4 regions of the Tardiphaga sp. 42S5 genome follow, and region 2 is predicted to be linked to each of the others. Evidence: predicted binding sites of a transcription regulator. Region 2 holds the regulator's gene; each other region holds the start of a gene.

Region 1 (5,419 bases), 840 kb from region 2:
ATCCAGCTGCTCGACCTGCCGCGGCGTCAGGTTCTCCGGCTTGCGCCGTGCGCGATCCTCCGGCGTCATCGGCGCGCGGAACACCTCGAACCTTTCGACACAGGTTTGTGCCAATGCGGCGAGCTCAGTGGAGGGCGCATTCGGCACGACAGCCGTGAAGCCGCTGATGATACGAACCACAGGTGAGATGTCCGGGATGGCGCGGGGCATTCGCGCGAAGTCATCGAAGGCCGCGATCAGGTCGGTTTCGGTGGCTTCCAGTGTCAGCGAGAACGGTGCCTTCAGCGTGGCGTGAAAGCCGTATTTGCGCGGGTCTTTGATCAGCGCCGGCCAGTCCGGTGCCTGTATGATGAGGTCGCCGGGAACCAGCACGTCATTGCCGGTGAAGGGATCGTAGCCGAGGATTTCGGCGCCGAAGCGGGAGAGGGCACTGTCTGCGTCGGGGGCGTAATAGATCGCGTAGCGCGGGAATTCACTCATGGCCGCACCATAAAGCCGCGTCACGCCGCGGCAATAGCTTTGCGTTGCAGGGCACGCGCCGGCTGAAGCCTTGTGGCATCGGATAGATGCACGAGCCTGCCCTTCACAATGACCGCGACGATGCGCGGCCGCAGCGCGACGCTGTCATCGACAAGCAGGAGATCGGCGCGGCGCCCGCCTGCGATCTCGCCGCGATCGATAAGTCCGGCGGCTTTTGCGGGCGCGGACGAGATCAGTGCCCAGGCCTGCGGCAGTGACAGGATACGATCCTCGACCAGCCGGAATGCGGCCAGCAATTGCGCGGGATAATAATAGTCCGATGCGAGGATCGAGCAGAGGCCCTTGGCGATCATGTCGGACGCCTTGGTCCAGCCGGTATGGCTGCCGCCGCGCACCACATTGGGTGCGCCGAACACGATGAAATCGCCGGCCGCGGCCGCGGCCTTCGCGGTCTCTTCATTGATCGGGAATTCGGCGATATTGACGCCGAGTTTGCGGAAGTCGTTACGCATCGCAGGGGTTGCGTCATCATGCGAAAGCGTCGGCACGCCGGCAGCATTCGCCGCCTTGGCGAGGCGGGCAATCGAGGCAGGCACATCATCGGTGCGCGACAGCACGCGTTCGACCAGTTGATGGAAGGCCTCGCTCGTGAGGCCGGTGCGTTCGACCATCCGCGCGCGCTTCGCCGGCCTCGAGATGCCGGCAATATCCATGTGATCGTTGAAGGCGAGCAGATCGATGCGGCCGGCCTGCAGCCAGCCCAGGATCTCGTCTTCCGCGTCGAGGTTGAACGTCTCCTGCCGCAGATGGAAGCGGGTGTCTGACGCGAGCTGCGGCCGCAGCGTCTCGATGGCATCCAGCAGCTTGCGGGCGTTCTCGGCGCCGCGCAGGCCCGGCTCCCAGGACCACGTGGTGCCATGAAACACTGTGGTGATGCCATTGGCGATGGCCTGCCGGTCGCTGTCGATCAAGGCGACATCGACCGGGAAGTCGACGCCGGGGCGCGGCATCAACTGCCGCTCGAAGGCGTCGCCATGCAAGTCGACGATTCCCGGCAGCACCAGCAGATCGGAGGCATCGAGGCCGAGCGCGCCATGGGGCGCATCCGATCCGATGTCCGCAATCACGCCATCCCCAATCTGCAGCGAAGTCTCGGCGATGTCCTGGCCGAGCAAAGTGCGTCCGCCGTCGATGAAAAGTCCAGTCATGTCACTGCCATCTGCCTGGGCGCCTTGACGCCTTTATACTTGCTCAAGAAATCCTCGACCGGGAGCCTGCGGAAATCCGGTAGCGCCTGTCGTAGCATCTCGTGGTCCCAGTTCCACCAGGCGAGGTCCATCAGCCCGTCTTCCACGGCTTCCGAAAATCGTCGCCGCACCGGCCGCGCCGGATTGCCGGCGACGATCGTATAGGGGGCGACGTTCTTGGTCACGATGGCCCCGGCGGCGATCACCGCGCCGGTGCCGATATTGCGGCCGGGCAGCACGATGGCGCCATGGCCGAGCCACACATCGTGGCCGATAGTGCAATGATGTTCGCGTCGCCAGGCAAAGAAGTCGGCGTCGTCGCTTTCGCCGGGGAAGTACGCACTGGCGCGATAGGTGAAGTGCGCCTGTGTCGCCCGGTGCATCGGGTGATTGCCGGGATTGATCCGGATCATCGCCGCGATCGAGCAGAACTTGCCGATCGTCGTGTAGGTGATCTGGCCGTCATTCACGACATATGAATAGTCGCCCATCGCCACTTCGTTGAGGATCGTGCGCGCGCCAACTTCGGTATAGGCGCCGAGCTCGGTATCGACGAGTTTCGCGGTGGGATCGACCGCTGGCGTGAGCGAGAGTTGTTTTCCGGCCATGTGACGCTCGTGCGACGGAAGAGGAATCGGTGGGTGATATATCAGAATGTGCGCTGGCGCGCGGGCACCTCTTCGGTCGGTTTCGTGACGGTGTCGTGACATCAGCATGAATTCGGACATCCTTTTCCCGCAACGACGATAACCCGTATGCGCAGGGCACATGTCACATCATTGTTAAACGCGGGCGTTACCGGTGGCGATGTCTATTGTCATTGGAGTGCCTCATGCTGGTGGTGGATAAGCTGACGTGCCGTTTCGGCGCCAAGGCTGCCGTCGATAACGCGTCGTTCGAGATCAAGCCCGGCGCATTCGTCGGCGTGATCGGTCGTTCCGGTGCCGGCAAGTCGACCATGCTGCGCATGATCAATCGCCTGTGCGAGCCGACCGAAGGCCGTATCGTATTTGATGGCACCGATGTTACCGCACTCAAGGGCCGCGATCTGCGCAAGTGGCGCGCGCGCTCGGCGATGATCTTCCAGCAGTTCAATCTCGTCGGCCGTCTCGACGTGCTGACCAATGTGCTGATGGGCCGTCTGGCCGAGATGCCGCAGTGGCGCTCGCTGACCCAGATGTGGCCTGAGGACGACCGTGCGCTGGCGATGTCGGCGCTGGAACAGTTCGACATGGCGCAATATGCTTCGCAACGCGCCGATCAGCTCTCCGGCGGTCAGCAGCAGCGTGTCGCCATCGCGCGTGCACTGGTGCAGCAGCCCGACATTATTCTCGCGGATGAGCCGATCGCCTCGCTCGATCCGCGCAACACCCGCATCGTCATGGATGCGCTGCTGCGGATCAACAAGCACTTCGGCATCACCGTGATGTGCAACCTGCATTCGCTCGATCTGGCGCGCACCTATTGCGATCGCCTGATCGGCATGTCCGCCGGCCGCGTCGTGTTCGATGGCGCGCCGTCCGCGCTCACCGAGCATATCGCCCGTGAACTCTACGATCTCGAAGCCGATGAGGTGATGGGATCGGCGCATATGCCGACGCCTGTCCGCGTTCCCGAATACGGTGTTGCTGCCGTCGCGTGATTGCAGTGCGTTGAAAGTATCGCGGTGACGTCATCGTAACGATGGCATCGCCGCGATAGACGCGCCTTCTACCAAGAAAAAACGTTTCACCTCAGATCAAAACAGGGACTGTCATGATCAACCGTCGCTCCATTCTGCTCAGCGCTGCGGCGCTGGCTTTCGCCGCCACCTCGGCCTCGGCCCAGGATTACAAGGCCAAGTATCCGGAACTGACCTTCGCCATCATCCCGGCAGAAAACGCCTCGGGCGTCACCGAGCGCTGGGCGCCCTTCGTCGCTTATCTGTCGAAAGAACTCGGCGTGAAGGTCAATCTGCGCATCGCCAATGACTACGCAGCCGTCATCGAAGGCCAGCGCTCCGGCAACATCCACATCGCCAGCTATGGTTCCGCCTCGTTTGCGCGCGCCCGCCTCACCGGCGTGAAGACCGATGCCTTTGCCAACGACATCAACATCGATGGCTCGACGGGCTATTACTCGGTGTTCTTCGTCAAGGCGAACAGCGCTTACAAAACCATCGATAATCTGAAGGGCAAGAACCTCGGTCTGGTCGATCCGAATTCAACCTCCGGCAACAACGTGCCGCGCTTCGAGCTGGACAAGATGGGCATCTCGGATGCCGACACCTATTTCAGCAAGGTCGTATTCACCGGCAGCCACGAAAATGCGCTGCTGGCGCTGTCGCAGGGCACCGTCGATGTCGCCGCCAACCAGTGGACCAACGACAACGACTCGACGCTGCAGCAGATGCTGACCAAGGGCATGCTGAAGAATGCCGACGGTTCAGCGATGAAGAAGGAAGACTTCCGCATCATCCACAAGTCGGCCCCGATCATCAACGGCCCCTATGCCTATAGCTCGGACCTGCCGGAAGAACTGAAGGTCGCCATCGCCAAGGCCTTCACCGACGCGCCGACCAAGGACAAGGCCGCATTCGACAAGCTGTCGGACGGTCAGAAGAAAGGCTTCCACGCCGCGACCACCAAGGATTGGGACGCCACCATCGACCTGATCAAGTTCGTCGACGCGCTTCGCAAGAAGAAGGCATCCTGATTGCCTGACCATTGAAGGGAGCCGGATCAGCAATGGTCCGGCTCCTTTTCTGTGTTTGATCCCAGACAGGCCCGCACATCATGTCCACCGCCGTTTCCATCCTTCCGGCTCCGCAGCTCGCTGCGCTGAACGATGCCTACCGCAAGGCGGTGGCACGCCGGCGGTTGCGCACGCTGTTCGTTGTGGTGGCTTGCTTTGCAGCGCTGTTCGTCGCGGCGCTGGGCGCCGAGGTTAATCTCAGGACCTTCATCGAGAAGATCGGCAACTTCGGCAGCTATTTCGATCGCATCTTCACGCTCGAAGCCGGCACCCGGGTCTGGACAGACGTCAATGAATGGTTCTGGGGTTGGAAGAAGTGGCTGTCGCTGCTCGGCGAGACCGTGCTGATTAGCTATGTCGGCACGCTGATCGGTGCCGTGCTGGCCTTCGGGCTCAATTTTCTCGCGGCCGAGAACACCGCGCCCTCAGTGCCGCTGCGCTTTGCCGTGCGCCGCTTCATGGAATTCTGCCGGACCGTGCCGGATATCGTGTTCGCGCTGATCTTCGTCATCGCTTTTGGCCTTGGCCCGATGGCCGGCGTGTTGGCCATTGCGATCCACTGCGTTGGGGCGCTCGGCAAGCTCTATGGCGAGATCGTCGAGAATATCGACATGAAGCCGGTGGAAGGAATTCGCTCGACCGGAGCGGGCTGGATCGACTGCATGCGCTTTGCGGTGCTGCCGCAGGTCGCGGCCGGATTTGCGAGCTACACGCTGCTGCGCTTCGAGATCAATGTGCGTGGTGCCTCCGTGATGGGCTTCGTCGGCGCCGGCGGCATCGGCCAGGAACTCGTCGTTGCTGTCAGAAAGTTCTACTATTCCGACGTCAGTGCGATCCTGCTGATGATCATCGTCACGGTCTTCATCATCGACATCGGGACCGGCTGGCTGCGCGGCCGTCTGTTCGGCAAGGAAGCCAGATCATGAGCAGGCAGCCTGACATCAATACCCCCGCATTGC
Region 2 (5,419 bases):
AGAAGGAAAGCTCCGTGCTGTCTCACGCCACCGCGTTGAGGCACCAAGCTAGAATGCCCTTCTGCGCATGCAGACGGTTTTCGGCCTCGTCGAACACCACCGACTGCGGACCGTCGATCACCTCGTCGGTGACCTCCTCGCCGCGATGCGCCGGCAGGCAGTGCATGAAGAGTGCGTCCGGCTTGGCCAGCGACATCAGCCGCGCATTGACCTGATAGGGCTTGAGCAGATTGTGGCGGGTCTCGCCGTCCTTGTCGCCCATCGACACCCAGGTGTCGGTGACGACGCAGTCGACGCCCTTCACCATCGCATCGGGATCGTCGCTGAAGGTGATCGGCGCATCTGTCGCCTTGACCCAGTCCTTGAACGGCTTCTTCGGCGACAGCTGCGGCGGCGTCGCGATATTGAGCTTGAACTGGAAGCGCTCGGCCGCGTGCGCCCAGGACATCAGCACGTTGTTGTCGTCGCCGGTCCAGGCCACGGTGCGCCCCTTGATCGGACCCCGGTGCTCCTCATAGGTCATGACATCCGCCATCACCTGGCAGGGATGCGAGAAGCGCGTCAGGCCGTTGATGACCGGCACGGTGGCATTCTCGGCGAGCTCCATCAGCGAGTCATGGTTGAGAATACGGATCATGATGATGTCGACGAAGCGCGACAGCACGCGCGCGGTGTCGGCGATGGTCTCACCGCGACCGAGCTGCATTTCGGCGCCGGTGAGCATCACGACTTCGCCGCCGAGCTGGCGCATGCCGACCTCGAACGACACGCGGGTGCGCGTCGAGGGCTTTTCGAAGATCATCGCCAGCGTCTTGTTCTTGAGCGGACGATCGGGCTCGGCATTCGAGCCATCCCGCCCCTTCAGCTTCGCCTTCATGGCGGCAGCCGCGTTCATGATATTGCGCAACTCACTGGCCGGCACGGCCGTGAGATCGAGGAAGTGCCGCGGTGACGTGCTCATCACACGGCTCCGTGCGTCTTGGCGGATGAACCGAGGGCCACGCAAGCCTGTTCCAGCCGCTGCACGGCCTGCTCTATCTCGGACTCGCTGACGATCAGCGGCGGCAGGAAGCGCACGACATTGTCGCCGGCGCCGACGGTCAGCAGCTTCGCGTCACGCAATGCGGCCACGAGATCACCAGCCGGCACCACGGCCTTGAGGCCGATCAGCAGACCTTCGCCGCGCACTTCGCTGAGCACATCAGGGTGGCCGTCGACCACGCCCGCGAGTTTCTGTTTGAGCAGCAGCGACATCTTCTTCACGTGATCGAAGAAACCGGGCTTCAGCATGATATCGAGCACGGAATTCGCGGCAGCGACCGCCAGCGGATTGCCACCGAAGGTCGAACCATGGGAGCCGGGCGCCATGCCTTCGGCCGCTTCCGCCGTAACGAGGCACGCGCCGATCGGGAAGCCGCCGCCGAGCGCCTTGGCCAGCGACATCACATCCGGCGTCACGCCGATGCGCCGATAGGCGAACAACTCGCCGGTGCGGCCCATGCCGGTCTGCACTTCATCGAAGATCAGCAGAATGCCGTTCTTGTCGCAGAGTTCGCGCAGCGCGCCGAAGAACGCGTTGCTCGGCGCACGCACGCCGCCCTCACCCTGCAGCGGCTCAATGAGAATGCCGGCGGTGTTCGGACCGATCGCCTTCTTCACGGCTTCGATATCGCCGAGCGGCAACTGATCGAAGCCGTCGAGCGGCGTGCCGTAGCCTTCGAGATATTTGGCAGCCCCGGTCGCAGCGAGCGTGCCGAGGGTGCGGCCATGGAACGCGCCTTCGAAGGTGATGATGCGCGTGCGCTCGGGGTGGCCCTTGGAGAAATGATAGTGGCGGGTCACCTTGATCGCGCATTCCATCGCTTCCGCACCCGAATTGGCGAAGAATACGAAGTCGGCAAAGCTTTGTTCGCACAGCCGCGCGGCGAGGCGTTCACCGTCCGGGCTCTTGAACAGGTTCGACATGTGCCAGAGCTTGGTGGCCTGCTCCTGCAGCGCGGCGACCATATGCGGATGCGCATGACCGAGCGCGTTCACGGCCACGCCGCTGGTGAAATCGAGATAGCGCTCGCCATCGGTTCCAATCAGCCACGCGCCCTCACCGCGCTCGAAAGCGACATCCGCACGCGCGAAAACAGGCAGCAAGTGAGCCTGAGAGAGGGGCGAGGACGTTGCGTTGCTGGTCATAACCGATCCGATCGAAAAGACGGCGTCCACGTCGATGACAATTGTACGAAATCGAACAACGGACCCTAGAAACGAAACGTGCCGCCCTTCTCGGGCGGCACGTGGGCATTATTCTATGTGTGCTGTGAAGACTGTCAACCGCGCACTGCGGCTTTCGAGTCACACGGAGTCGCAGAAAAAGCCGATTTTGCAGCTTTACTTGCAGAAGCATGTGGACGCGGCATGCCCGACTCTTGCGCGCGAGTCACGGCATATTGTAGCTTTTGCCTCGTCGGATACGACATCTCGTGCGGCGGTAGATCCTTTTGACACATCCAGTGCGGCGTAACAGCCGGACGCGAAATTCGCGCCCGGTGAGCGCTAAAGGATTCTGACCGCAGGGATTTTTGAAGTCTCAACTCGCAGCGCTGCCCGGTCAGGCCGGCGCTCACGAAGGGAAAACGGCGATGACGGTAATGACATGGACCGACGATCGCGTCGAACAGTTGAAGAAACTCTGGGAAGGCGGCCTTTCCGCCAGCCAGATCGCTGCGGAACTCGGTAACGTGACCCGCAACGCCGTGATCGGCAAGGTTCACCGCCTTGGCCTGTCCGGCCGTGCCAAGAGCCCCTCCTCGGCAGCTCCGCGGCAGCGCAAGGCGCGCCCGGCCCAGCAGATGGTACGTGTCGCCCGCCCGATGGCACGCGGCAATACCGCGCTGGCCCATAATTACGAGATCGAGGCCGAGCCCGATCCGATCGCCTATGACAACATTGTGCCGATCAGCCAGCGCCTGTCGCTGGTCGAACTCAACGAAGCCACTTGCCATTGGCCGATCGGCGATCCGTCGAGCGCGGACTTCTACTTCTGCGGCGGCAAGGCCCTGGCCGGCGCCCCCTATTGCGCGCATCACTCGCGCATCGCTTATCAGCCGGCCAGCGATCGCCGCCGCGCAGTGCCGAAGCCGACGCGCTGAGCTGGAAAGCATCTAAGCCAAATGAAAATGCCCGGTGATGAGCCGGGCATTTTTTGTTTGGGGGCTTCTAACCTCGCCCCGCTTGCGGGGAGAGGTCGGCGTCCGCATGAGGGCGTCGGGTGAGGGGGGCGCTCCACAGACTCCGAAGGCGATGGAGAGTCCCCCTCATCCGACCCGGCGTCGCTGCGCTATGCTGGGCCACCTTCTCCCCGCAGGCGGGGAGAAGGAAGATACCTACTCCGCCGCCTTGTCGAAGCGGTCGTCCAGCGCGTAGCCGGCGCCGCGGACGGTGCGGATCGGATCGGGCTCACCGGCGGGATTGAGCAGCTTGCGCAGGCGGCCGATATGCACGTCGACGGTGCGCTCGTCGATATAGATGTCGCGGCCCCAGACGCTGTCGAGCAACTGCTCGCGGCTGAACACGCGGCCCGGATGTTCCAGGAAGAACTCCAGCAGGCGATATTCGGTCGGACCGAGATCGATCGGACGGCTTGAGCGCACGACGCGGCGCTTGTCACGGTCGAGTTCGATGTCGCCAAACGCCAGGACGGTGGCGAGACGCTCGGGAGCTGCACGACGGAGCAGGCCCTTCACGCGGGCCAGGAGCTCCGGCACGGAGAACGGCTTGACGATGTAGTCGTCGGCACCGGTGGCGAGACCGCGAACGCGCTCGCTCTCTTCGCCACGCGCCGTCAGCATGATGATCGGCAATGCCTTGGTTTCGGGCCGTGCGCGCAGGCGGCGGCACAGTTCGATGCCGGACAGGCCCGGCAGCATCCAGTCGAGCACCACGAGATCCGGCACCCGCTCTTTCAAGCGGGTGTCGGCGTCGTCGCCGCGAGCGACGGTTTCAACATCATAGCCTTCGGCGTCGAGGTTGTAGCGAAGAAGCGTCGTGAGGGCTTCCTCGTCCTCCACCACCAGAATGCGTGCATTCACAGCCATATGGTCAATATCCTCAGTGAGGTCCGAAAAGCCTTTAGATCATGATCCTTGCGGAAGACTGGCTCCCACTTTTCCGGATCATGCTTCAGACCGTCGGCGTATTCGCGAATGTGGTCATGTCGCCCTTCGGGCGCTTGTCGAGGATTTGCTGGCCCTCGATCATGTAGAACACGGTTTCCGCAATATTGGTGGCATGGTCACCGATCCGCTCGATGTTCTTGGCGCAGAACATCAGGTGGATACAGAACGAAATGTTACGCGGGTCTTCCATCATATAGGTCAGGAGTTCGCGGAACAGCGAGGTGCAGATCGCGTCGATTTCCTCGTCGCCCTTCCACACCGTCATCGCAGCGGGCAGATCGTGTGCGGCATAGGCGTCGAGCACGGCCTTGACCTGGGTGGTCACGAGGTCGGTCATGTGTTCGAGGCCGCGGATCAGCTTCAGCGGATGGAAGTCGCTGTCGAGTGCATTGACGCGCTTACCGATATTCTTGGAGAGATCGCCGATGCGTTCCAGATCGGTGGCGACGCGCAGCGCGCCGACGATCTCGCGCAAATCGACAGCCATCGGCTGGCGTTTGGCGATGGTCAGCACGGCGCGCTCTTCGATCGTGCGCTGCAACTGGTCGATCTCGGCGTCGGTGGCGACGACGCGCGCACCGAGCGCGACGTCCCGGCGGATCAGCGCATCGACGGATTCGACGATCTGCCGTTCCGCGAGGCCACCCATCTCGGCGACGAGACGGGTCAGCTCCTGCAGATCGTCGTCGAAAGCCTTGGTGGTGTGTTCAAAAGCCATCTCAAATTCCTCCCGCGAATATGTCGCGTCAGCCGAAGCGGCCGGTGATGTAATCCTGGGTGCGGCGATCGGTCGGTGATGTGAAGATCTTGTTGGTCTGATCGAACTCGATCAACTCGCCGAGATACATGAAGGCTGTGCTGTCGGAGACGCGGGCAGCCTGTTGCATGTTATGGGTCACGATCGCGATCGTGTACTGATCCTTCAACTCGTCGATCAGCTCCTCGATCTTCGCGGTCGAGATCGGATCCAGCGCCGAGCACGGCTCGTCGAACAGGATCACTTCCGGCCGCACCGCGATGGTGCGCGCGATGCACAGGCGCTGCTGCTGACCGCCCGACAGGCTGAGGCCCGACGCGTTGAGCTTGTCCTTGACTTCGTTCCACAGCGCACCGCCGCGCAGCGCCCTCTCGACGCGAATATCCATCTCCGACTTGGAGATCTTTTCGTAGAGGCGGATACCGAAGGCGATGTTTTCGTAAATCGTCATCGGGAACGGAGTCGGCTTCTGGAACACCATGCCGACGCGGGC
Region 3 (5,419 bases), 2.8 Mb from region 2:
CGGCGGCGATGGCGGCAAGGTGCGCTTCCGCGCCCTGCAGAAGTCAGCCCATACCGACGTCATGGTGAGCAATCTGGCGGCGGTCATCACCGGCGCGCGTTCGGCGGTGCTGGAAGCCGTCGCCGTCTACACCAGCACCGACGGGAGGGTCGAATCCCAGTTGCTGCCCGGCGCCCCCGGCATCCCAGGCGCCATCGTCGATGCCGGCACATTCATGGTGGCGGCGCCCGGCATCGCAGCGCGGATTGTCCCGGGCATCGACGTGATGGCCGGCATCGAGATCCGCAGTGCCGGCGATCTGTCGCTGACCTCCGACATCGATCTTGCCAATACGTTCGCGGCCCATGAAAGCGGCCTGACGCTGCGCGCAGCCGGCAATCTGACCATTGCCGGCAATATCAGCGACGGCTTCAGCAGCGCCGTCCGCACGGGTGCGGTGCTGCTCGATCAGGCCTCCTGGGACATCCGGCTGGTCGCCGGCGCCGACCTCGGCGCGGCCAGCGCGCTGACGGTAAAACCGCTGGGAGGTCTGGCGGCCAACAGCGGCACGCTGACCGTCGGCGCGGCATCCACCGGCACTCAGGTGCGCACCGGCATCGGCGATATCGCCGTGCGCGCCGGCCGCGACATCAGCCTCGCGCACTACCAGTCCGTGATCTACACCGCCGGTCGCAAGGACAATGTCGGTTATGCGGGCTTCACCGCGCCGGGCGCTGCAGTCTACGGCGTGCTCGGCGGTCATCTCGGCATCGAGGCCAGTGGCAGCATCAGTTCGGTGCTGCCTACGATCATGACCAACAACATGGTCATCAGCGACTGGCTGAAGAAGGAGGGCAACGTCGGAGCAAACCTGCGCTTCACGCAGCAATCGCAATCGACCTGGTGGGTCGACCATAGCGCCTTTATCCAGGGCGTCGGCGTGCTCGGCGGCGGCAACGTCAACGTTCGGGCCGGCGGCAATCTCGACAACTTGATGGTGGCGGTGGCCACCACCGGGCGTGTCACCGGCGGCGTCACCGCCGACGACGGCGTCGTGCATATCGACAATGGCGGCGCGATGAACGTCGCCGCCGGCGGCGCCATCAAGGCTGGCTACTACTATGTCGCGCGGGGGACGGGGAGTATCGATGCCGACACCTTCGCTATCGGACGTCAGGTCCTGTCAATCATCACCAGCCCCGCCTCGTGGACGACTTACGACATCGCGCCGGTGTTGGCGCTCGGCGACGCGCGTCTCGACGTTCACACCGCGGGGGAGCTGCGTCTGCAGACGGTGATGGATCCGCTGATGGCCTTCGATCGGAAAAAGGGCGCCAATGCTCAGGCCCTGATGGTCGGCGAAACCGGCGACAGTCGTCTGAACCTGACCTCGTTGGGGGGCGACGTTACGCTGGTCAACCAGATTAACTATCTGTCACAGGATGTGACTTCCGCAAGGGCAACTACGCCCAACGTCCTTGCCTTTCTGAACCAGTTTTCCGGCAATCTGTATCCGGCACAGACCCGGATTGCGTCGCTGAGTGGTTCGATCAGCAATCTCGGCCGTATTGCAACATTGCCCGGCGCCACCTCCGACCTGACGATGCTGGCGTCGCAGGACATCACCGCTGGCATGATCGTGATGGCCCGCGCTACGCCCGGAATGTTGCCGTCCTATCTGCGCCCGTTTGGCGGGGCCACGCTGCAGCTCAACACCAACACGCGGTTCTCCGAGACGCGGTTTCTTGACATCCTGCGCAATCCGATTGATCCGCTGGTCGATTTTGGTGGCAGCAATGCGTATTTTCGTAGCATCAATAATCCAGACGTCCTGACCAATGCCGGCGACATGGAGCCGAGCCGGTTCTATGCGCTGAATGGAAACATCCTCCGCGGCGCCGGACGCATCCTGGCCGGCGAGGTTGTCAAGACCGAGAACACCATCACCACCAACGAGCAAGTCTGGATGTCGGCTGGCAAGGATATCCGCGACCTCAACCTGAACCTGCGCAATTTGCGTTCCACCGACGTGTCGTGGCTGAATGCCGGCAATGACTACATCCACCACAACATCAGACCGCAGGATCCAAGCATCGTTCCTGCGATCGTCGTCCAGGGGCCGGGCTCGCTCCTGCTGACCAGCGGACGTGATATCTATGGCGATGCGCTGGCGATCCGAAGCGACGGCAACCGTCTGTATGACGCGACCACCAACGAGGTGCGGCCGAACACCACAATCAACGGCTTGTCCAAGACCGGCGCCTCAATCGAGATGATTGCGGGGCTCAACGGCAAGCAGCCGGATTACGCTTCCATGGCAAAGACCTATCTAGATCCAACGCAGACCGCGGCGATGCCTGCTTATCTCACCACGATGGTTGGCGGTCAGGTGCTGCCGCTGTATTTTACGGACGACAGTCGGCCCGCCCTCGGCGGCGACAAGCAGACTCGCTACGGCCTAGTTTCCTTCGTCCTCGACATGACCGGTACGACGCTCTCGCCAATTGACGCTTGGGCGGCGTTCAAGGCGATGCCGGCGCTAACGCAGCAGCGCTTTCTGCGGCAGGTCTATATGCAGGAGCTTCGCGAATCCGGCCGCGACCAGACCGCCGGCGGCGCGACCGGCGGCTACAAGCGCGGCTACGCCGCCATCGCCACCCTGTTCCCTGGCGACGGCTGGAAGGGCAATGTAGAAAGCGACAACGCCATGTTCCGCACCATGTCCGGCGGTAACATCGAGGTGATGACGCCGGGTGGCGGGCTGCAGATCGCGGCGCTGAACCAGGTGGTCCAGCCGGGCTTCGGCCTGATCACGCTGGGCTACGGCAAGATCGATATCTTTGCGAAAAAGAGCGTCGTCGTGAACCGCTCGCGTGCGCTGACCTTCAGCGGTGGCGACGTGACGATCTGGGCCACACTCGGTGACATCGACGCTGGCCGCGGCGCCAAGACGACGCGCGTCGGCACGCCACCGCAGATCGTCACCGACAAAGACTCAGTCACGCGACTAGTCGAAAAGTCAGGGATCAGCGGCGCCGGCATCGGTACCGTGATTGGCTATGCCGGCGTCGAGCCCGGCGATCTCGATCTGATCGCGCCATCAGGCACGGTGGATGCGGGCGACGCCGGCATCCGGGTCGCAGGCAACTTCAACGTCGCCGCGATGTTCGTTCTGAATGCCGATAACATCAAGGTCGGTGGCGACAGCAAGGGCGTGCCGAAGGCGGAAGCACCAGCTGTCAATCTTTCGATCGACACCAAGGACAAGGCCGCCGCCGACGCCGTCAAGGACGCTGGCCAGCAGACCACGACGGCCCAACCGTCGGTGATCATCGTCGAGGTGCTGGGTTACGGGGGTAGTGCCGGCGATGCCGATAGAAGCCCATCTGACATGGAAAAGGCCAGGAAGGAAGAGGAGGAGAGGCGCAAGCGAAGCGATGTTCGCGGCTATGACGCCAACAGCCCAAATCAGGTTCTTGGGCTGGGTCCATTGACGGATAGCCAGGTTGCGGAGCTTGCTGCAGAGAAGCGCCGCCAACGCCCTTGATGAGGGCCGGCAGATCGGCCTGTGTGGTTTCTAACGGCTCATCTTCCTCAACGATCCGGTAAGCCGGATCCGCTCCTGGGACGTAAAGCAGGCACTCGGCAGCGGATTGATGTGCTCGCTTGCTTGCCTTTGAACTAGGTGATCGAGCAAGAATGTTCGACGTGCCGATCACAGACATCGTGCAAGGTACATCGGATAAGCTAACGCAGCTTGGTACGCAGGAAAAATCTGTGACTTTTCGGGCGGTTCTGGCCTGACATCTAGTTGTTATACTTGTCACATAGGTACGTGCTTGGCACGTCACGTGCCCTTCAATGTGAGGATGGGGTCAAATGCCCGCGCCATGGGTTGCGCATGTGGGCGTTGCGCTTCGTCTTGCGGTAGGTGTTGCTTTGCTGGGTTCTCCGATCGACGCGCGAGCGTCCAGCGAAGCACGACGTTTCGACATTGCTGCGCAGCCGCTCGCCAGCGCGCTGGTCGAATTTGCCGACAGCACGGGGTTGGCCGCGTTGGTCGATGCCGAAGTCGCCGGCGGCAAGCGATCAGCCGCGGTTCACGGGCGGTTGCTCCCGCAGGACGCACTGCGCATTCTTCTTGCTGGAACCGGTCTTTCGTTTCGTCGTGCCGGCGACACCGCCTTCACGGTCGGTCCGAACACGACGGCGCCGATGATCGATGGCGAGCATTCTGACGGGCATCGTCGCGCGGAGTTCAGCCATTACTTCGCGCTGATTCAGGGTACGATCGAACAGGCGCTCTGCAGCGATGCGGAGGTACGGCCCGGACCGTACCGTTCGGTGGTGCAGGTGTGGGTCGGACAGGCTGGATCGATCGATGCGATCCATCCGGTCGGTTCGAGCGGTGACGATGGCCGCGATGCGCGCATAGCCCTCGCGATCGCGCGCGCCGGAGTGACACCGCCGCCGGTCGGGCTGCCGCAGCCCGTCACCGTTATCCTGCAGCAAGGCACGTCCGACGCGGTCTGCGCGACCGGGGCTGCGCGATGACGGAAACGTCGATTCTCCGGATGCGGAGCATCTTTGAGGCCAAATATCAGCGGTTTCGCGAGCGGCTGCGTCGCCGGCTGGGCTCCGATGCCCTGGCGGTCGAGGTGCTGCACGAGACCTGGCTGCGGCTCGACCGGATAGGCGACATCGATGCCATCCAGAAGCCGGAATCCTACCTGTTTCGCATGGCGCTGAACGAGGCCGCGGACCGCCGCCAGGCTGACAGCCGCAAGCTTTCCGTTTCCGAAATCGAGGTGGTACGCCATATGATGGACCACACCCTCGATCCCGAGCGCATTTCGGACGCGCGACGGGAAATAGAAGAGCTTGCGGCTGCGCTGAACGAGCTGACGCCGCGTCGCAAGGCAATTTTCCTGCTCGCGCGGGTTCATGAAATGAAGCACGCCGACATCGCGGTGAAATTCGGCATTTCCCCACGGATGGTGGAAAAGGAGCTCGTGCAGGCCCTGCAGCACTGTTCGCAACGTCTGGGAAGAAAAGTCATCCGTCGGTTCGGTCCCGGCCTCCCAAAAGAGTCTTAAGGGGTAAGGGATGGGTGAGGACAGCACTCCAATGACGGACGTGAAGGGACATCAGGCGCTGGCGCACGCGGCGCAGGCGTGGCTCGTCCGCCTGACATCCGGCGAGGCCACGGCTGCGGATAGCCGGGATCTGGCGAGCTGGTGCGCGCGCAGTCCGGCGCATGCGCGGGCTTTCGCCGAGGCCAATGCGCTGTGGGACAGGCTGGAACAGGCGGCGCGCCACCCAGCCGTATCGACGTCGCCAGGGCTTGCGGCGTCAGGTCATGCGTTGTCGGGCCGAACAGCACGTTCCCGTCGCTGGTTTCTCGGCGGAGCGATTGCGGCATCGGTTGCCGGGGCCGGTT
Region 4 (5,419 bases), 230 kb from region 2:
GGCGGTCCGGGTGGTCTCGGCTTCTATGTCGATCTGCCGCCGCCGATGATCCGGATTCCGCAGAACCGTTACATCGTCGATTACGATCAGGCCTCGCCCGATCTGGTCTACGACACGCTGATCGCGCCTCCGGTGGATCGCATCGAGCGCCGCTATACGCTCGATGAAATCCGCTACAGCCCGATGGTGCGCCAGCGCATGCCGTCGATCGATCTGGACTCGATCAACTTCGAGCTAGGCTCGTGGGATATCCCGCCGGACCAAGCCTCGAAGCTGCAGGTGATTGCAGATGGTCTCAACCGGGCGATCTCGCGCAACCCGCGTGCGGTGTTCCTCATCGAGGGGCACACCGATGCGGTCGGATCGGACGTCGACAATCTGTCGCTGTCGGATCGCCGCGCGCAGTCGGCTGCTGAATTGCTCACCCAGCAATTCCAGGTGCCGGCGGAAAACCTGACGTCGCAGGGTTATGGCGAGCAGTATCTGAAGATCCAGACCGACGGTCCGGAGCGCCAGAACCGCCGTGTCACGATCCGCAACATCACGCCGCTGTTGAACGGCGGTCAGGCTTCGCTGCCGCCACCGCCTCCAGGTACCGCGCCGCCGCGTCGCTGAGGCGAGTAGAAAATGAAAGTGGCCGGGAGCAATCCCGGCCATTTTTGTTTTCGTTGATTGTTGAAGCGCTGTCGTTGCGGTCTCCCTCCCCAAGCGGCGAAGCCGCGCAGCGGGGAGGGTCGGCCGATAGGCCGGGGTGGGGTCTCTCCCACGGAAGGACGTGGCAACACCCCACCCGTCACGATGCTCGCTGAACGCTCGCAGTCGTGCCACCCTCCCCGCGTCGCGTGGCTACGCCACGCTAGGGGGAGGGATAAGCGGAGCTCCGTTACTTCTTCACACCCAATCCCAACGCATCCGCCATCACGCGAAACACTTCCGTATTATCCATCGCGCCCTTCACACGGTCGCTGCCGGGACCGGTGGCGGTGAGGATCACGTCCTCGCCGGAATGCACGCTGGCGCCCATCATTGCCGGCAGGTTGCCGAGCCGCAGCATGCTGCCCGGCGCATTCTTGTATTTCTCGTTGGCCTTGAAGGTGCCGGGCTCGTCGCCCTTCTCGGTCGGATCGTTCGGGTTGTCGAGCTTCGGCCGCAGCGTCTCGTAGTGATCGGGAAGGCTCGCCGACATGATCGCAAGCCGCCGGCTGACATCGATGCGCGATGGATAGCCTTCGGCATCCGTCGCGGGATAGTTCGGGAAGCCGGCCTTCTCATAGACGCCAAGCCGTTCGCGCAGCGGCAGGTTTGACTCCTTGCTCATGTCGTCATTGACGGTGCCGACCAGGCTGTTGGGATGGCTGTGGTCGGAGACGACGAGGATGAGCGTGTCGTCGCCGCGCTTGGCTGCCCAGTCGCGGGCGAGCTTCACGGCATTGTCGAGCATGATGACGTCATAGACGGCGCGGTCCATGTCGAGCAGATGGGCGTATTTGTCGATCAGGCCGGACTCGACCATCAGGAAGAAGCCGTTGTCGTTGCGCGACAGCACCTTGAGCGCGCCATGCACCTGCTCGGTCAAATCAGGCTGCTGCGGAAATTTCTTCACGCCGCCGCCGCCGAGAAACTTGCGGTCCAGCACGCCGTCCATATTGCCAGGCGTAAAAAGTCCAAGCAGCTTGCGCGTCTCCGGCTTCTTGGCGAGGCCGTTCAGTTCGGGCGCCGTGGTCGCCACCGAATAACCCGCATCGCGGAAGCGCGCGACATAGTCGACGTCATCCTTGCGCTTCGAGGTGGCGGCCGCCTGCGGCAGGAAATTCGCAGCGCCGCCGCCCATCAGCACGTCCGGCTTGGCCGCAAGGAACTGCGCGACGATCTCGTCATAGGCCGCGCGGCGGCGGATATGCGCGATCATCGCAGCGGGTGTCGCGTCCTCGACCTCGGTATTGGTGACGATGCCGATCGCCAGATCGAGCTTGCGTTTCGCGAGGCTGGTGATGGTTTCGACCTGCGGGTCGTCGAACACATTCGCGGTGCGATCCGCATAGACGCCCATCGCATTGGTTGCGGTCTTGTGGCCGGTGGCATAGGCGCTGGCCGAATTTGCGGAGTCGGTGATGATGGAGTCGGAGCCCGCCGTTGCCACCATCGCCATATGCGGCATGTCGTCCATCGCGAGCTTTCCGCGGCTCTTGCCTTCGGCAATGCCCTTCGAAAGAATTCTGGCGCCGACGCGGTGCGCCAGCGACATGCCGTCGCCGATGAACAGGATCACGTTCTTCGCCTTGCGCGGGCCGGTATCGTAGACGTTCCACGTCACCGCGCGGCTGCGCACGCCGTCGCTGACTTCGATCTTGTAAGTCCCGGCTTTATCGAGCGTCACGTCGCGCAGCAGCAGCGCGGACTGATCCTTGTCGTCTTCCTTCACGATGTAATCCGCGGTCTTGCCGAACGCTGCGGTCTGGTCGGCGCCGTTGATCGTCACCTTGATGTCGGCGGCCTGAACGAGTTCAGGAAACTCGACCTTGAAGTCGAATTTCGCGCCCGCGAGGATATCAGCGCGGTCGAGCGGGTAGATCGCCTGTGCTGGCAGCGAGGTGCTCGTCAGTAGCAGCGTCGCAGCGGCCGCAATAAAGGTTCTCGTCATGATGGATATTCCCCCTGAGGCGCCCGGCTTAGGGCGCGGGCCTGCATTACGACAGTTGGATGACTGGCAGGTGACGTGCGGTCGTGCCAACGGAACGGAGGCCAAAATGCTAGGTCTCACAGCTCCCGGAGCTCTCCAGATAGCTGCAAAGCATATCTGCCAGGCCTTCCGCAAAAAATTCGATCTCGGCCGCTGATCGCGGGCGGATGGAAAAGTCCTTTCCTACTCCGCTCAAGGTCGAGGTGATGACATCGACGACGAGCGATCTCCTCTCCTCGGTCGCCGCTGGCAGTGCATGCGCGATGAAGGACGCGAATGTGCGTCGTCCTGCCGCTTTGGCCTTGCGGGATTCCGGAGCATCCCGATAGAGCGGCGCCGCGCCATCGAGCGCATGGCGAATGTCGGCTTCGTCGCATTCCGATTTGATAAAGGCATGGACCAGTTTGCGAAGACGCGCAGATGGCGATGCACTTTCATCCTCCAGAATCTGGCGGAGCATGTCGTTGGTGTCTCGCCATTCGTCGCTCTGCAAACGAAACAGGATCGACGCCTTGTTCGGGAAGTATTGATACAGCGATCCGACGCTGACACCGGCCTTCTCCGCCACGCGTGCGGTGGTGAAGCGGTGAAATCCTTCTTTCGCCAAAACCTGAATAGCAGCTTCGAGAATGGCGCTGACCAGCTCTTCGGAGCGCACCTGTTGCGGCTGTTTTCTCGAATGAATTGAATGGCTTGTGCGACGTGCCATTTGCCGCCTCCGCAATGCGATTAGCGAATGCGAATAAATATTCGTATTTGCAGAGTGGCGCAATCAAGCGCTGCTTTCGCAGGAAATATCATGACCACACTCACGACGGATCCCGTCGCTCCCCTTCTCAAGCGTCTTTTTGAGGAAGCAGATGCCGCACGGTCCCGCACCAGCCAGGCCGTCGCCGATCTGTCTGAGGACGATCGGCTGCGGATGATGCAGAGCAAGACCGACTATGTCGATCTCTACGGCCGGTTCAGGGACGTCCCGCTTGCCGTGTCGCCTGCGACCGGTGCGCTGCTCTATATGCTGGCGCGATCGACCGGCGCCCGGATGATCGTCGAATTCGGCACGTCGTTCGGGATCTCGACGCTGCATATGGCGGCTGCGCTGAACGACAACGGCGGAGGCCGATTGATCACGAGCGAATTCGAACCCTCGAAGATCGTCATCGCGCGGCAGAATCTCGCCGAAGGCGGCTTGATCGATCTCGTCGAATTTCGGGAAGGCGATGCTTTGCAGACGCTGCGTGCCGATCTGCCGGATACGATCGATCTGCTGCTGCTCGATGGCGCCAAAGCGCTCTATCCGGAAGTGCTTGCGATCGTCGAAAGCCGTCTCAAGCGCGGAGCTTTCGTCATCGCTGACAATGCGGATTACAGCCCCGACTATCTCGCTTATGTCCGCAATCCCGCGAATGGTTACCTGTCGGTCCCGTTCGGTGATGACGTCGAGCTGTCGATGCGGATGTAGCGATGAAGGTGCCAGACCTAGACGCGAGAATAGGATGGGTTTGCTTACGCTCAACCCATCCTACGCGTCACAAGGCCACGTCTTCAGCTCTTGTCATTATCCAGCTTCGGAATGTTCGATCCCTCACCGGCGCTCAACAGGCCCGTCTTCGAATACAGATCCAGCTTGGCGCGGGTATCGGTGATGTCGAGGTTGCGCATGGTGAGCTGGCCGATCCGGTCCGCCGGCGTAAACGGTGCATCCTCGACCTTCTCCATGCTCAGGCGCTCCGGCGCGTAGGTCAGGTTGGGGCTCTCGGTGTTGAGGATCGAGTAGTCGTTGCCACGGCGCAGTTCGAGCGTCACTTCGCCGGTGATCGCACGCGCGACCCAGCGCTGCGCCGTCTCGCGCAGCATCAAGGCCTGCGAGTCGAACCAGCGGCCCTGATAGAGCAGCCGGCCGAGCTTCATGCCGCTCATGCGATATTGCTCGATGGTGTCTTCGTTGTGGATACCGGTGACGAGGCGCTCATAGGCGATGTGCAGCAGCGCCATGCCTGGCGCCTCATAGATGCCGCGGCTCTTGGCCTCGATGATCCGGTTCTCGATCTGGTCACTCATGCCGAGGCCATGGCGGCCGCCGATGACATTGGCCTCAAGGAACAGCGCGACAGGATCGGTGAAGGTCTGGCCGTTCAGCGCAACGGGCTGGCCATCCACAAACCGCACCACGACCTTCTCGGCCTTGACGGCGCAGTCGTCGCGCCAGAACGGCACGCCCATGATCGGGTTGACGATCTTGATGCCGCTGTCGAGCTGTTCGAGATCCTTGGCTTCGTGCGTTGCGCCGAGCAGGTTGCTGTCGGTAGAATACGCCTTCTCGGCGCTCATCTTGTAGGCGAAGCCGTGGGCGGTCATGAAGGCGGACATTTCGGCGCGGCCGCCCAGGTCGTCGATGAATTGATCGTCGAGCCAGGGCTTGTAGATCTTCAGGTCCGGATTGGTCAGCAGTCCGTAGCGGTAGAACCGCTCGATATCGTTGCCCTTATAGGTCGAGCCGTCGCCCCAGATATTGACGCCGTCTTCCTTCATGGCCGAGACCAGCATCGTGCCGGTGACCGCGCGCCCGAGCGGCGTGGTGTTGAAGTAAGCGATGCCGCCGGTCGAGACATGGAAGGCGCCGGATTGAATCGCGGCAATGCCTTCGTGAACGAGTTGCGAGCGGCAATCGACGAGGCGCGCCTTCTCGGCGCCGAACTCCATCGCCTTGCGCGGAATCTCGTCGTAGTCAGCTTCGTC

Evidence for each region. Region 2 encodes PhoB, which activates phosphate uptake and scavenging genes when phosphate is short. Its sites were predicted from a motif close to TGTCATNNANCTGTCAT; they were not measured.
Region 1: phnC (phosphonate ABC transporter ATP-binding protein) is a predicted target of PhoB. The motif match lies at 2,420-2,436, and genes of this name have one in related genera.
Region 3: SFY93_RS22315 (STN domain-containing protein) is a predicted target of PhoB. The motif match lies at 3,781-3,797, and genes of this name have one in related genera.
Region 4: SFY93_RS04785 (alkaline phosphatase) is a predicted target of PhoB. The motif match lies at 2,690-2,706, and genes of this name have one in related genera.

Annotation. Positions count from the first base shown of each region.
Region 1 covers NZ_CP139027.1:2,073,015-2,078,433, forward strand. The annotation lists gene SFY93_RS09620 (DUF1045 domain-containing protein) at 1-480, opposite strand, end outside; gene SFY93_RS09625 (alpha-D-ribose 1-methylphosphonate 5-triphosphate diphosphatase) at 501-1,688, opposite strand; gene SFY93_RS09630 (LbetaH domain-containing protein) at 1,685-2,335, opposite strand; gene phnC (phosphonate ABC transporter ATP-binding protein) at 2,560-3,369, shown strand; gene phnD (phosphonate ABC transporter substrate-binding protein) at 3,483-4,421, shown strand; gene phnE (phosphonate ABC transporter, permease protein PhnE) at 4,502-5,386, shown strand; gene phnE (phosphonate ABC transporter, permease protein PhnE) at 5,383-5,419, shown strand, end outside.
Region 2 covers NZ_CP139027.1:1,233,606-1,239,024, reverse strand. The annotation lists gene argF (ornithine carbamoyltransferase) at 23-961, opposite strand; gene SFY93_RS05790 (aspartate aminotransferase family protein) at 961-2,187, opposite strand; gene SFY93_RS05785 (GcrA family cell cycle regulator) at 2,634-3,143, shown strand; gene phoB (phosphate regulon transcriptional regulator PhoB) at 3,378-4,082, opposite strand; gene phoU (phosphate signaling complex protein PhoU) at 4,174-4,887, opposite strand; gene pstB (phosphate ABC transporter ATP-binding protein PstB) at 4,916-5,419, opposite strand, start outside.
Region 3 covers NZ_CP139027.1:4,774,161-4,779,579, reverse strand. The annotation lists gene SFY93_RS22320 (filamentous hemagglutinin family protein) at 1-3,526, shown strand, start outside; gene SFY93_RS22315 (STN domain-containing protein) at 3,859-4,533, shown strand; gene SFY93_RS22310 (RNA polymerase sigma factor) at 4,530-5,075, shown strand; gene SFY93_RS22305 (FecR family protein) at 5,107-5,419, shown strand, end outside.
Region 4 covers NZ_CP139027.1:1,003,400-1,008,818, forward strand. The annotation lists gene SFY93_RS04780 (OmpA family protein) at 1-615, shown strand, start outside; gene SFY93_RS04785 (alkaline phosphatase) at 884-2,641, opposite strand; gene SFY93_RS04790 (TetR/AcrR family transcriptional regulator) at 2,751-3,389, opposite strand; gene SFY93_RS04795 (O-methyltransferase) at 3,480-4,142, shown strand; gene argG (argininosuccinate synthase) at 4,226-5,419, opposite strand, start outside.